2 regions of the Mesorhizobium sp. M5C.F.Ca.IN.020.29.1.1 genome follow, and region 2 is predicted to be linked to the other one. Evidence: riboswitches for the same ligand, from Rfam matches in the RefSeq annotation. Region 2 holds a riboswitch; the other holds the start of a gene.
The links. Region 2 has a riboswitch for cobalamin ahead of EOA85_RS28525 (aromatic ring-hydroxylating dioxygenase subunit alpha). Riboswitches for the same ligand answer to the same signal wherever they lie in the genome.
Positions count from the first base shown of each region.

Region 1: it holds a riboswitch for cobalamin, as region 2 does, so the genes downstream of both, EOA85_RS14340 (CbtB domain-containing protein) here and EOA85_RS28525 (aromatic ring-hydroxylating dioxygenase subunit alpha) in region 2, are expected to answer to the same signal.

Region 1 covers NZ_RZSW01000149.1:292-10,044, forward strand. The annotation lists gene EOA85_RS14295 (creatininase family protein) at 1-764, shown strand, start outside; gene EOA85_RS14305 (tyrosine phosphatase family protein) at 947-1,456, opposite strand; gene cobD (threonine-phosphate decarboxylase CobD) at 1,453-2,508, opposite strand; gene cbiB (adenosylcobinamide-phosphate synthase CbiB) at 2,507-3,475, shown strand; gene EOA85_RS14320 (hypothetical protein) at 3,502-3,816, opposite strand; gene cobO (cob(I)yrinic acid a,c-diamide adenosyltransferase) at 3,842-4,459, opposite strand; gene cobU (bifunctional adenosylcobinamide kinase/adenosylcobinamide-phosphate guanylyltransferase) at 4,461-4,982, opposite strand; gene EOA85_RS14335 (CbtA family protein) at 4,975-5,751, opposite strand; gene EOA85_RS14340 (CbtB domain-containing protein) at 5,767-5,946, opposite strand; cobalamin riboswitch at 5,983-6,192, opposite strand; gene EOA85_RS39855 (hypothetical protein) at 6,417-6,542, shown strand; gene EOA85_RS39860 (SRPBCC family protein) at 6,588-6,797, shown strand; gene EOA85_RS39865 (SRPBCC family protein) at 6,799-7,128, shown strand; gene EOA85_RS14350 (MFS transporter) at 7,209-8,408, opposite strand; gene EOA85_RS14355 (DUF1624 domain-containing protein) at 8,768-9,753, shown strand, end outside.
Region 2 covers NZ_RZSW01000514.1:143-4,424, forward strand. The annotation lists partial or broken gene EOA85_RS28520 (FAD-binding oxidoreductase) at 1-684, opposite strand, end outside; gene EOA85_RS28525 (aromatic ring-hydroxylating dioxygenase subunit alpha) at 708-1,955, opposite strand; cobalamin riboswitch at 2,170-2,373, opposite strand; gene EOA85_RS28530 (DUF680 domain-containing protein) at 2,894-3,100, shown strand; gene EOA85_RS28535 (DUF680 domain-containing protein) at 3,191-3,415, shown strand; gene EOA85_RS28540 (DUF680 domain-containing protein) at 3,488-3,706, shown strand; partial or broken gene EOA85_RS28545 (TOBE domain-containing protein) at 3,803-4,282, opposite strand, start outside.

The DNA of each region.
Region 1 (9,753 bases), on a different contig from region 2:
GGACCACCGAATACGCCACGATCGATCCGGAAGCGACGATCGCCGTTCTGCCGGTGGCGGCGATCGAACAGCACGGCCCGCATCTGCCGGTTTCGACCGACACCTCGATCATGACCGGCATGCTCGACACGGTGATCGCCCGCCTGCCCGCCGATCTCGACATCCGCATCCTGCCCGCCCAGGCGGTGGGTAAGTCGAACGAGCACCTGCATGCACCGGGAACCCTCACTCTGCCGGCGCCGATCTTGATCGAGGCGTGGACCGAGCTTGGCCTGTCGATCGCGCGGGCCGGGCTAAGGAAACTGATCGTCGTCAACTCGCATGGCGGCAACGAAGAGATCATGGGCATCATCACGCGCGAATTGCGCGTGCGTGCAAAGATGCTGGCGGTGAAGACGAGCTGGCAGCGCTTTGGCCGGCCGGCCGGCATGTATACCGAGCTTGAGGATCGCCACGGCATCCATGGCGGCGATGTCGAGACCTCGCTGATGCTGCATTTCCGGCCGGATCTGGTCGACATGTCAAAGGCCGACAATTTCGTGTCCAACGTCGCCCGCGCCGAAAAGGAATTTTCACTGCTGCGCCACACCGGAACGCACGCCTTCGCCTGGATCGCCACCGATCTCAACCCGAACGGCGTGGTCGGCGACGCCAGCATTGCAACGGCCGAAAAGGGCAGGCTTACCGCCAACCATCAGGCCGACGGCTTCATCAGCCTGTTGAAAGATGTGCGCAAGGCGAAGCTGGCCGACTGGCTGGCATAGTCAGGCCATGGTCCCGAACCGAAGGTCAGCGCAGCAAACAGCGGAAGCCGGGTTTCGGAAAAAGATCTTGGGCAAACTCTAAAGCGCGTCGCGTCTGAACGGATTTGTGCGACGCGCTTTAAGCTCTTGATTTTATACATGTCGTTATCCCAAAACCGCTGCGCACTTTTGGGCGACATGCATTAGGCGTCGATCTTCAACTCAAAAGGCGTGCCTTCGAAGGCGTCCGCGCCGCGCCCGATCGCCTGGATCGCGCCGATCATGCGGCCGTTGCGATCGAGCAGCGTATCGGCGACCGCGATCAGCCGCGGGTTAGGTGTCGCCGTCGGCGACAACGCGCGCAGCGTCTCAGCCAATTCGACCTCGCAGCGCTTCGGCGCCAATGCCGCCGCGATGATGTAAGCCGAGGCGGTCGAACGGCTGATGCCGGCATAGCAATGCACGACCAGCGGCCTTGCACGATCCCATCGGCGCGCGAAATCGAGCAGATCGCGGACATGGATTTCGCCCGGCATGGTCATGCCCTCTTGCGCCACCGCAATGTCATGCATGACCAGATGCAGATGGTTTTCCCGGGCGATCGACGCCGGCCGCGTCACCTCGGTACCGGCAGCGAGCAGGGAAAGCAGCCGCTCGGCGCCGGTTCTCGCGACCGTTTCCTCGACCTTCGATAGCGAACAGACATGGATCATTGCTTGACCTCCTTGGTGTTATCGTCACGCTGTTGCGCCCAGTCGGCAAGAGCCGATTCGAGCCGCTGCCATTCCTCGTAAGGACCCGGCAGCCCGGCGCGCAGCACATGCGGCCGGCCGGAAAAATGCCGAAGCAGGATGCCGCGCTCGCCAAGCGCCGAAAACAGTCCGGCGGCGTCCGCCAGCCCGATATAGCGGAACAGCGTGGTGCCGCCGGCGACTGAGACGCCGAAGCGGCCGAACAACGCATCGAGCCGTGCTGCATCCTCTGCCAGACGGCATCGCATCTCGGCCCGCCAGCCGCTGTCGGCAAGCGCGCGGATACCGTATTCGAGCGCTGGGCCGGCGACCGCCCATGGCCCGAACTGCGCCTCGAGCCGTTCGACCGTCAGCGCGTCGGCCAGTGCAAAGCCGAGCCGCAGGCCGGCGAGGCCAAAGAATTTGCCGAAGGAACGCAGCACGACAATGCCGCCTTGCTCGACATCGCCGGCCAGGCTTTCCGCGCGCGGCCCGACATCCATGAACGCCTCATCGACGACCAGCAACCCGCCTTTGGCGCGCAATTTTCCGGCAAGATCGAGCAGCTTCTTGCGTTCGATGATGCGCCCGTCCGGATTGTTGGGGTTGACGATGATGGCGAGATCGGCTCCTGCCAGGACCTCGAAATCATCGACCTCCGTCACAGCATGGCCGGCGATTGCCGCTGCCCGCTGATGTTCAGCATAGGTCGGCCCGAGCACCAGCGCCTTGCCGGGGCTCGCCAGCGAGGCGACGCGCGGCAACAGGATCTGCGTGCCCGGCGTCGCCACCACATTCGCTGCCGATGGCGCGCCATAAACGCTTGCCGCGACTTCGGCCAACTCGCGGACCCGCGCTGCTTCCGGCAATCTGGACAGGGCGGTGGCGGGCAGATCGAAAAACGGATAGGAGTGCGGATTGATACCGGTCGAGAGGTCGACGAAGGGCTGCGGCGCATGCGGAAAAAGCGCCCTCGCCCGGCCAAGGCTTCCGCCGTGATCCACCACTGTCGCCGCTCCATCAAGAGACTTCATGTCGATCCTGACCGCTTTCCTGTCACTGGTTGTTGAATTCGCCGTGGGTTACCCGGCCTGGCTGTTCGGCGCCATCGGCCATCCCGTCACCTGGTTCGGCAGGCTGATATCCTTTCTCGACCGCAGGCTCAACCGCGATACTGATTCCGACGCCCTGCGTCGCCGGCGCGGTGTTCATGCGCTGCTGATCATCGTGCTGGTGCCGGCCGCCATCGCCTTCGCCGTGGAAGCCATGCTTTCGGGCATTCCAGCTGGACTGGTCCTCACGGCAATCCTGGCGACGTCGCTGCTGTCGCAGAAGAGCCTGGCCGAGCATGTCGAGGCGGTGGCCGACGGACTGGACAATGGTGGACTCGACATCGGCCGTGCTGCCGTCTCAAGGATCGTCGGCCGCGATCCGGAAAAGCTCGACAGAGCCGGCGTCTGCCGCGCGGCGATCGAAAGCCTGGCCGAGAATTTTTCCGACGGCGTCGTTGCGCCCGTCTTCTGGATCGGCGTCGGCGGGTTGGCCGGCGGCGTCGCCTACAAGGCCGCCAACACGGCCGATTCGATGATCGGCCACCGCACCCCGCGCCACGAGGCCTTCGGCAGGGCGGCAGCGCGCTTCGACGATCTGATCAACCTGCCGGCGTCGCGGCTGACCGCACTGCTCATCGTGGGTGCCTCTTTCTTCGTCAAAGGCGCCGATGCCGGCAACGCCTGGCGCACCGTGCAGCGCGACGCGACAAAGCACCGCTCGCCCAATGCCGGCTGGCCGGAGGCGGCGATGGCCGGCGCGCTCGGCCTGGCGCTCGCCGGCCCGCGTTCCTATGACGGCGTCATGGTCGACGATACGTTCATGGGCGAAGGCGGCCACCGCGATGCCGAGAGCGCCGACATCAGGCGGGCGCTGAAACTCTATCGGGTCGCCGACTTTTTGCTGATCGCGCTGTTCGGCTTGCTGTCGGTGATCGTCATCGCTGCGTGACCCATCGGACGGGTCGGGAACTCAAGTCACCAAGTAATGCGGACTTCCCTTGCGCTTGAATCAGCCGCCTTGCCAAACCTTTTGATCGCATAGCCACCGACAGCTGCAGGAGAAGATTTCAATACTGGTTCAATCACAACAAAGAGTCGCTCAGCATCTGGCCCGTACATATAGAGGATGCACTTGCCGTCGCCAAACTCATCGCCATCAAACTCACCGACCGAAGCATTGCCGACGACTTGCTCTAGCCGATCTTCCAGCGCGAGAATGGAAGCGCGTTCTTTCGACGTTCCAAACTGCCCGTCATTCAGAAGAAGATAGACGATTACCGCTTGTTCCACAGACAGTTCTCCTGCTGCGAAGTGATCAGAACTCGATTCCTTGCTGTGCCTTCACGCCAGCGGAAAAGTGATGCTTGGTCACGCCCATCTCGGTGACAAGATCGGCGGCATCGACCAGCGCCGGCTTGGCGTTGCGGCCGGTGACGACGACATGCAGGTTTTCGCGGCGGCCTTTCAGCGCCGCCACCGCTTTGTCGCGATCAAGATAATCGTAGCGCAGCGCGATGTTCAGCTCGTCGAGCACCAGAAGGCTGATCGACGGATCGGCCATCAGCTCGAGCGCCTTGGCCCAGGCCGCTTCGGCGGCGGCGATGTCGCGCTTCAGATCCTGCGTTTCCCAGGTGAAGCCCTCGCCCATTGTATGCCAGACGACCCGGTCGCCGAAGGCGGCAAAGGCGTCCTTCTCGCCGGTGTGCCATTTGCCCTTGATGAACTGGACGACGCCGACGCGCCTGCCGTAGCCGAGCGTCCTCAGCGCCAGCCCGAAGGCGGCAGTGGTCTTGCCCTTGCCGGGCCCGGTGTTGACGATCAGCAGCCCCTTCTCGACCGTCTTTGCCGCGACCTCGGCGTCCTGCACCGCTTTGCGCTTGGCCATCTTGGCGCGATGGCGCTCCTCGTCCTTGGGATCGATAGTATCAGCCATGTCACTTCACCTTGAGCGGCAGCCCCACCACCATCAGCAGCACCGTATCGGACACTGCCGCGACTTGCTGGTTGAGCCGGCCGGCGGCATCGCGAAACCGGCGAGCCAACGCATTGTCCGGCACGATGCCCTGGCCGACCTCGTTGGAAACCACGAACCACGGCCCGCGCGGTCGTGACAGCACATCCGCCAGCCCTCGGCATTCGGCCTCAACGTCATGTTCGGCCAGCATATGATTGGTCAGCCACAAAGTCAGGCAGTCGATCAGGACGGGCCGGCCGTCAGGCAGCGCCTCGATCGCGCCGACGAGATCGAGCGGCGCGTCGATGGTCGTCCAGCCCTCGCCGCGCCGCGACCGATGCAGCGCAATACGTTCGCGCATCTCGTCGTCATAGGCTTGCGCCGTGGCGATATAGGCCCACGGCGCCGGGCAGGCCGTCGCCAATTTTTCGGCATGCGCGCTCTTGCCGGAGCGTGCACCGCCGATGACCAGGGTCAGCGTCCCGGCAACGCGATCAGGCAAAGCTGTCGCGCAGGCCGGTCGCGGTGCCGGTCAAGCGGCCACGCACCACGCCAACGATGCCGCCGAGCACCAGCCAGAACACCAAATTGGTCAGCGTCACCGCCACCACGAACTGGTGATGCAGGCCTTCTGGGATCGGCGATTCGAAACTGTCGGGCTGCGGCGCGCCGACGATATGCGGCGCCACGATCAACGCTACGGCAATCAGCGCCAGTGGCAAGGACTTGCGGAAGGCAAGCAGGCCGAGACCCGCCGCGGTCGCCATCACGGTCGCCGTCCACCAGATCTGGCGCTGGGTGAGATCGGCCGCCGGCATCGCCGGCAATTCGGGCGGCAGGCCAAGGTTCGGAGCCAGCGTGAATACGGCAAAGCCGGCAAAGCCCCAGAACAGGCCCTGACGCCAATTGCCGATGCCGCCGGCGAACTCCGAAGCGGCGACCAAGATCAGCGCAAAGCCGATGCCGGTGACCACATTGGCAACGATATTGAAGGCGAAGCGCTCGAAGCCGTCGGCCGGCGTCCAGCCCTCCTCTTCCGGGGCGGCAGCTTCGGCCGGCGCTGGCGCCGCGCTGGTCATAGCATTCGTTTCCCCGGCGTTCGCAGGCGGCGCCGCGGCATGGTCATGCGTGTGACCACCGCCGGCCTGTTCGTAGACTTCCGCTTTCAGAATGAGCGGCACCGTGGCATAGGCCTGCATGCAGGCGAGAACGACGCCTGCCACAAGCCCTGCGATCGCCGCGATGAACACGACGTTGCGAAACAGTGTCATGATGTCAGCCCCTCGTCAGTGGCAGGGGAACGCCATCGAATGGCGATAGTCGTGAGCGGCATTGTGGACCGCCTCGATATGCGAGAAGCCGACAAAGCCCATCACGAAAATGCCGAGAAATGCAGCAAGCGCCAGCTGCACGAAGCGCGACTGCGAGGAGACGGAAGTGCCGAGCGAGACGGAAGCGGTATTCATGTCTTGTCCTTTCGCCCTCCACCCGAGGGCATAGAAGTCAGTTTTCCTGTCGCCGGCAGGTCTCCTGGCTCGCGGATCAACGCCCTTCCCCACCTTCCCGAAGAAACTCTTCAGTGGCATATGGAGAGGACTAACCGCACACAGTTGCGGGGGCAGCCACGGCATTGGGCCAACAATTCGCCCTCACCGCATTCCCTTTAGGGCGCCGTGCGTCCGAATGGACGCACAAGGACGCTCTAACACTTAGACTCTGCGCATGACCTTTCCGGAACCGATTCCGGTTTCGGGATCATGCGCGGCTCCAAACGGAACCGACGACAGCTGCGACTATAGGCAGAATCGTCGCGTCCGGCAAACCAAATTCCGCCAGCCACCAGCGCGAATGCGCCTCTCGGCAGGCCAGCCAGCCCGGCGCCGCGATTGACAGTGTTCGCGACCGGGTGTCGGCTGGCGTATCACAGGAGCCGGTCATGCAGCCCAGCCCGAGCGAGCACGATCCCTATTTGACGCGACTTGAACCGTCGCTGCCGTCATCGGCCTACTGGGACATCGAGGCCTATCAGCGCGATCTCGACGCCATCTGGTATCGTAGCTAGCTGCTCGTCTGCCGAGAGGCCGACCTTGCGCCTGTGTCAGGCCATATGCTGCGCAAGGTCATGAACTGCAACTGGAAGATCTTCTGGGAGAATTTCAACGAGTGCCTGCATTGCCCAGGCGTCTACAAGGACCTGTCGCGGCTGGTGTCGATCTATGGCCGCGGCCTGATGGGTCGGGACGACGACCCCGAACGGACCCGTCACGCCGACAATGATGCGCCGGAGTTTCCGGTGGCCTGCGGGCCGGAGCCGTGACATGGTCGCGAGACGGGCGCGTCCACGGCCGGTCTTTCCCGACCTGACTTCAGCCGAGCGTTCCGCCGGGCAGACCTACGCCACCAACCTGCCGTCGATGTTCATCGTCGGCCATGTCGACTATGTCAGGACCGTGCGGCTGGTGCCGCTCGGCTCGGAGCAGTCCGAACTGACCGCCGAATGGCTTTTTTCGTCCGAAGCGCTCGCCGATCCAACGGCTAATATCGACAACATCGTCGCTTTCGGCAGGCAGGTGCTGGAGGAGGACGCTGATATCTGCGAGATTAACCAGAAAGGCCTGCGCTCGATGCGCCACAAGGCCGCATGCTGATGCCCGAGGAATATGAATTGAATCGCTTCCACAACTGGGTGCGCGAGCGGCATACAACGCTTTCACCAAAATTCTGACGATCAAAGCGACTTCGGCAGATACCGCCAGGTGACAAAACCGCAGCCCGCCGCCAGCAGGCCGAGCGTGGCGAACACCGAGCCCAGCCCGAAAAACGCCAGCACCACCGAATAGACCAACGGCGGTGTCAGCTCGGAAAAGTCGAGATAGGTGCGATAGACCGCCGCCATCTCAGCCCTTTCATAGAACCGCACCGAGCGCATGAAGGCGGTCGAGCCCAACGCGTCGAGAGCGATGGCGAAGAGCGCGCCGCACAGCAGCAAGGCGCCGGTAAGAAACGGCACGGATTCGCCGACGGCGCCTGCCGCCAGCAGCATGGCCGACAGGGCGAAATAGGCTGATGTCATGGTTCGCCGGCCGCCGAAACGCTGTCCCACTCTGCCCCAGAAGATGGCCGTGAACAACAGCGCATTGCCCGCTGAGACCAGCAGGCCGCCAGCGAGCTCGCCCTCGCCTGTGATCACCATGAACAAAGGCCCGTAGACGAAAAATGTCGTCCAGAAGCAGGAGCGGCCGAAGGCGATCAGCCAGGCCAGCCTGAGACGCGGCTGCGCGACGAAGCGGCCGATATTGGCGAGCGGATTGGCCGGCCGCGTCTTGCCAGGGCGGATCGACTGATCGTCGCCGAGCCGGTTGGTCCAGAACAGCGCCAGCAGGGCCATGGCGAAGATGGCGACCGCGCCATGCGCGGCATAGATGCCAAAACGCGTGTAGAGGAAGATGCCGAGTGTCGGCCCGCTTGTCCAGGCGAGCATCGACCACGCCATGCGCAGCGATTCGGCCTGCATGAAATCGGTCTTGCGGATGTGGTCCATAATGTAGAGGCTGAGCGTGATGGACAACGCGCTGGCGCCCATCACGCGGCAAAGCATGCCCACCAGCTGCCCAGCGAGCGTGTGCGTGACGAAGAACAGCGAGCCGACGGCAAGCAGGCAGGCACCTGATGTGTAGACCCAGCGTCGGGCAAAGCGCCGGATGAGCATCGGCATAAACAGCGTCACCGACAGGCCGAGCAGCGCCACGACGGTGTAGAGGATCGAGACGATCTGCTCGTTGCGGAGGATTTCGTAGGCCTGGATCGGGATGACGCTCGACACGGTGGCGCGCGCGAAGGATTCGACCGCATAGAGCGAGGCGAAGGTGCGCGCATCCGCTGGTCGCAAGGCCGGAAGCCCGATTGGATGGCGCACATGGGTAGCCATTGCTGTCCCCGAAGCAGAATCGCCCAAAGCAGGACGTGAGCGCCAAATCTGCCGTGGCCATCCCTGGGTCGGTAACAGGAAACCGACCCGTTCACGGCAAAAAGCGAACCGGCCAAAGGCTTTCCGGCGCTGGCCTACCGCATCAGCGCGAAATCGGAATCGATTCTCGGAAAGCACGATGCGTGGATTCAAAAGCGTTAGAGCGAACTTTGTGCGTCCAAGTGGACGCACGTCGCTCTAATGCCGGCCTTGATGCGACGCCGGCGCGAACCGGAGCCGAGGCCGTTGTGTGGCCGCCTTCTTTTGTCCGGGGCAATCGTGATAGTCGTCTTGTTCTGCTGAATCAGAATTGCGAGACCATGAGCATCGACACGCTGACCGTATCCGTTCAGGATCAACCGAAGCCGAAGCGCATCATCGCCATCGACGTCGCCCGCGGCGTCGCTTTGCTTGCCATGGCGAGTTACCATTTCACCTGGGATCTCGAATTCTTCGGCTACACCGATCCCGGTCTGACCGCCTTCGGCTGGTGGAAATTCTACGCGCGCTGCATCGCTTCGACCTTCCTGTTCCTGGTCGGCGTCAGTCTGTTCCTCGCCCATGGCAAACAGATCCGCTGGAAAGGTTTCTGGAAACGCTTCGCCATGGTCGCTGGTGCGGCGCTCGCCATATCGGCTGCCACGAGGCTTGCCACGCCGGACAGTTTCATCTTCTTCGGTATCCTGCACGAGATCGCGCTGGCCAGCCTGCTCGGCCTGGCGTTTCTGCGGCTGCCGGCGCTGCTGACGCTTGTTGTCGCGGCTTTCGTCATCACCGCGCCGCTCTACCTCAGGTCCGAGATCTTCGACCATCCGGCCCTGTGGTGGGTCGGCCTGTCGGCAACCAATCCTCGCTCCAACGATTATGTGCCGCTGTTCCCATGGTTCGGCGCCGTGCTGGTGGGCATCGCGGCGGCAAAACTCGCCTTCACTTCCGGCTTGCTGACGCGGCTGGCGGGCCTGACGCCCGGCCGCTGGACAAATCCGCTGGTCTTTATCGGCCGGCACAGCCTCGCCTTCTATCTGATCCACCAGCCGGTGCTGATCGGCTCGGTCTGGCTGCTTTCGCAAGTGGTGCCGGCACCGGTCGAGACCAGGCAGGTCACCTTCCTGAAAGAATGCCAGACATCGTGCGAGCAATCGCGCGACACGGAGTTCTGCTCCAGCTATTGTGTGTGCATGCTCGATACACTCGAGGGCGAGGCCACGCTTGATCGGCTCTACCGCAACGACCAGGCTGCGGAATGGAAGGCACATCTCGACGAGCTCGCCGGCGCCTGCACTGCCAAAGCCGACAGCACTTTGAT
Region 2 (4,282 bases):
GGGACCACAGCAGAAAATTTCGCGCTCACGAAAATCGGGCGCCAGCAGCGGCAGCCGTATCGCGTCGATCCGGCCCATATGGCCGAACCAGCCCTCGCGGCTGGAGCGCTCCTCGATCATGAAGCCAAGCGTTAGGCCCGGCATGCGGCTGCCGAGCAGTTCGAGCTCCTTGCGGAAGATGATCTCCTCGGGCTTTCGTGCGCAGTTGACGAAGCCGACATCTGTCCATGGCGCACAGTCGTTCAGCCAGCGCAGCATTGACATCATCGGCGTCACGCCGGAGCCGGCCGAAATGAACAGATACTTGGCCGCGGGGTGGCTGTGCAGCGAAAAGTCGCCGGTCGGCCCATAGGCTTTCACGTGAACGCCGGGTTTTAGATTGTCGAACATCCAGCGTGTGCCGAGGCTGCCGGCCTGGGCTTTCACCGTCACCGCGATCGAGAACGGCCGCGACGGCGAGGACGACAGCGTATAGGTCCGCATCAGCGGGCCGTCAGTGGTCGGCAGTTCCAGCGTCACGAACTGCCCCGGTCTGTAGCGGAACCAGGTCTGGTTGTCGGAGCGGAAGGTGAAGGTCTTCACGTCAGGCGCCTCGTCGCTGACGCCGATCACTTCCAGCACCTGAAGCCTGTCGTTCCAAGGCGCCATCTCGTCGAGATGGCGGTAGAGCCCGAGATCCGTCATCGCGTTCATACCCTTGACCTTTCTCAGGCGACGCTGCGCAACGCCGGCCGGCCGTCCTCGGCAAGGCGCGGCCCGATGAAGGAGGCGTACCATTCGACGAACTGGATGACGCCGCCCTCATGCAGTTCAGAATAGGGGCCGGGCTCATAGGCCGGCGACAGGATGCCGAAGGCGTTTTCCTCGACGATGCGGCGGTCCTGATCGTTGGTCTCGGTCCAGACGTGGGTGAGTTCGGCGAGATCGTAATCGACGCCTTCGATCGCGTCCTTGTGGACGAGCCATTTGGTGGTGACGGCCGTTTCCGTGGCGCTGATCGGCAGCACGCGGAAGGTGACGGCATGGTCGCCGAGGATGTGGTTCCAGGTCGTCGGATAGTGATAGAGCAGCAGCGAGCCGATGCGCTCGGTCGAAACGCTGTCGGAAAGGTTCTTCTTCACCGCGCGTCTTCCCGTCATCGTGTAGCTGACGGCATCGCGCAGCAGCGGCGCGCGGGTGGCACGATACTGCCCGGCCGGATCGATGCGGAACTTGCTCGGCAAGCCCGCCGCCTCGCATTTCGCCCAGTGCATGAGCATCTCCGGATCGCTATCGGCGCCCTGCACGCCAGTCACGGTCGGCGCTTCCGGGAATGTCTTGCACAGTTCCGGATGGTTGCCGGCGCAATGGTAGCACTCGCGGTTGTTTTCCCAGACGAGCTTCCAGTTGCCCTTCTCGACGATGGTCGATTCGAAGGCGATTTTTGCGTCGCGCAGCCGGTGCGGCAGGAGGTAAGGCTCGATCATGGCGCGCATCGGCGCGAAATCGGCGGGCTCCTTGGCCAGGCAGATGAAGATGTAGCCGCCAACGCTTTCGCAAGCCACCGGCTTCAGGCTGAACTGGCTCTTGTCGAAGCCGTCCGCCATCTGCCTTGCGAACAAAAGCCGGCCATCCAGCTCGTAGGTCCACTGGTGATAGGGGCAGACAAGCTTCGCCGCCGTGCCTTTGTCGGCGTTGCAGACGCGGCTGCCGCGATGCCGGCAGGAATTGTGGAAGGCATTGATCCTGCCTTGCTGGTCGCGGACCAGCACGACCGGATAGTCGCCGATCTGGGCAGTGATGTAGCTGCCCGGCTTCGGCAACTCGCCATCGTGGCCGATGAACAGCCAGTCGCGATACCAGATCAGCTCCATGTCGAGCTTGAAGAAATCGGCATCGGTATAGAAGGGCTGCTCGAGCGAATAGCCTGCCCTGCGGCCGTGCAAGAGCCTCAGCATGTCGTTGCGCGCATCCATGTCCTGTCCTTATAGCCGTCGCATCGGCCCGAAATCGGAATCGATTTCGGAAAGCACGATGCGCAATTCAAAGTCTTGGAGCGTGTTTTGTGCGTCCAAATGGACGCACGTCGCTCCAAAGACTGAACTGGTGGTGATGGAGGAAGGATCGCTCGCAGGCCGGCGGACAGGCCAGACATGCATCATCCACCTCTTGACCGCCCACCGCGATCAGTCGTGTCTAGAAATCTCGGGCTGGTTTCCGGGCTCTGGAGTGTCCTTGCGGACTCATCGCGACACCTTCCCAGGCTTGTGGCCCAGTGGTCTCCCGTTGCGACTTGAACTCCACCACCGTTGCGGGGGCAGCGCCGGGTTCTGACCGGCTTCCCAATTCTCCGCTTCGTCGTCACCAAGCGGCACCTGAGTTGCCGTGATCTAATCATGACGGCTGGCTGACTGTCGGTATGAAAGCGACATCGTATCCATGCGGCGCGACACGACGGCGAAACCCTGTGGGCCGGGATTTGAGGGGGATGAATTTGCACCCGGCTGCGAGCGCTGCCGGTTCTGAAAGCACGCCGGATTTAACCATTGCAGGGCGCCTAAATGGTTAACGATTCGACAACAACTCAGCACCGGCTTTTTAAGCCGCTTCTAAAATCGAACCGAACGGTTCGTTTCTGTTGACAATGCGTGCATGACGCTGTGAACGCAGGTCCGGCAATTCGTCAAATGGTCGAATGGCGCCTTTGGCATAAACCTCTGAAACAAAACATAAAACAACACTACTGGAAGCATCTGGTACAATTTCAAGGTGTAGATTCTTGGTCCACACGGAACAACTTAGTGATTGGAATCCGCCGAATGGCCTTCCCACATCGGGGCTGTCCGAACGACGCGAATTCCTCCCAAGACACGCCGCTAGACGGACGGAAAATTAAGATACTGGAGTACCAAAAATGAAAAAGATTGCTCTTACTGCCGTCGCCGTTCTGGCCATCACCGGCAGCGCCTTTGCTGGCAGCGACCATTATGGGTCCAACGGCGCCAACCAGCCGGCCGCTGCGGTCGACAACAGCTCGTATACGGCTTCCATTCAGAAGCCGGCTCACGCTGAAAAGCCCGTTGTCCAGGGCGCTGACCGCAACCTTTTCGGCAACAATTAACAGCTGATCCCAAACAGCAGAGCGGCGTTGTCTTTCATAAAGACCGCGGCCGCCGCGCTGAGGGGATACGACAATTCAGGAGTACTAGAAATGAAGAAGATCATTCTTGCCGCCGCCGCCATTCTGGCCGTCTCCGGAAGCGCTTTTGCCGGCAGCGACAATTTTGGATCGAACGGCGCCAACCAGCCGGCCGCTGCGGTCGACAACAGCTCGTACACGGCTTCGATTCAGAATTCGGCTTCGACGCAGAAGCCGGTTCCAGCTGACGAGAAGCCCGTCCACGGCAGCGACCGTAACCTCTTCGGCAACAACTAGTGTCGATCCCAACAGCAGCGGCGGCATTTGCCCGCCGCGCTGGTGGAACACGAAAAATCCAGGAGTACTGAAATGACGAAGATTGTTCTTGCGACCGCCGCCGTTCTGGCCGTCGCCGGCAGCGCATTTGCCGGTAGTGACAATTTTGGATCGAACGGCGCCAACCAACCGGCCGTTGCGGTCGACAGCTCGTACACGGCTTCGACCCAGAATTCGGCCCCGGCGCAGAATCCGGTTCCGGTTGACGAGAAGCCTGTCCACGGCAGCGACCGCAACCTGTTCGGCCGCTAACAGCGACCTGAACGCACAAGAGCGGCGGGCTTTGCCCGCCGCTCTTGTTTTTTGCCTTCGCCAAACTGCCTGTATCCAGCAGTTAGGCCGCCGGCCTCAGGCTGCCCTTGCTTCCGCTTTGTGGAGTGTGAAGGAATGTCCGTCGGCATCGAAAATATGCAGGTCGCCGGCATCGGCATTCAACCGCAGCGCAGCACCCCGCTTGACCTCGACATTGCCGGGCAGCTTGGTCACCAGCGGCAGTTCGGAGCGGCCGATGTCGACATAGACGAGCTGAACCTCGCCGAGCTGCTCGACATAGTCCACCGTTCCCTCGAAAAGATAATCCGTCCCGGTGGCGATCATCAGATCCTCCGGCCGCACGCCGAAGCTCACCGAAGCGCCCTTCACTGACGCTGGCGTGGCGATCGGCACCGTCGCCTTGCGCCCGCCGACATGACTGACGACGGTCGGGTCGCCTGATTTGTCGATCGTCGCCGGCAGGATGTTCATTGCCGGCGAGCCGATGAACTGGGCAACGAACAGATTGCCGGGTTTCTTGTAGAGATCCATCGGCGTGCCGACCTGCTCGATATG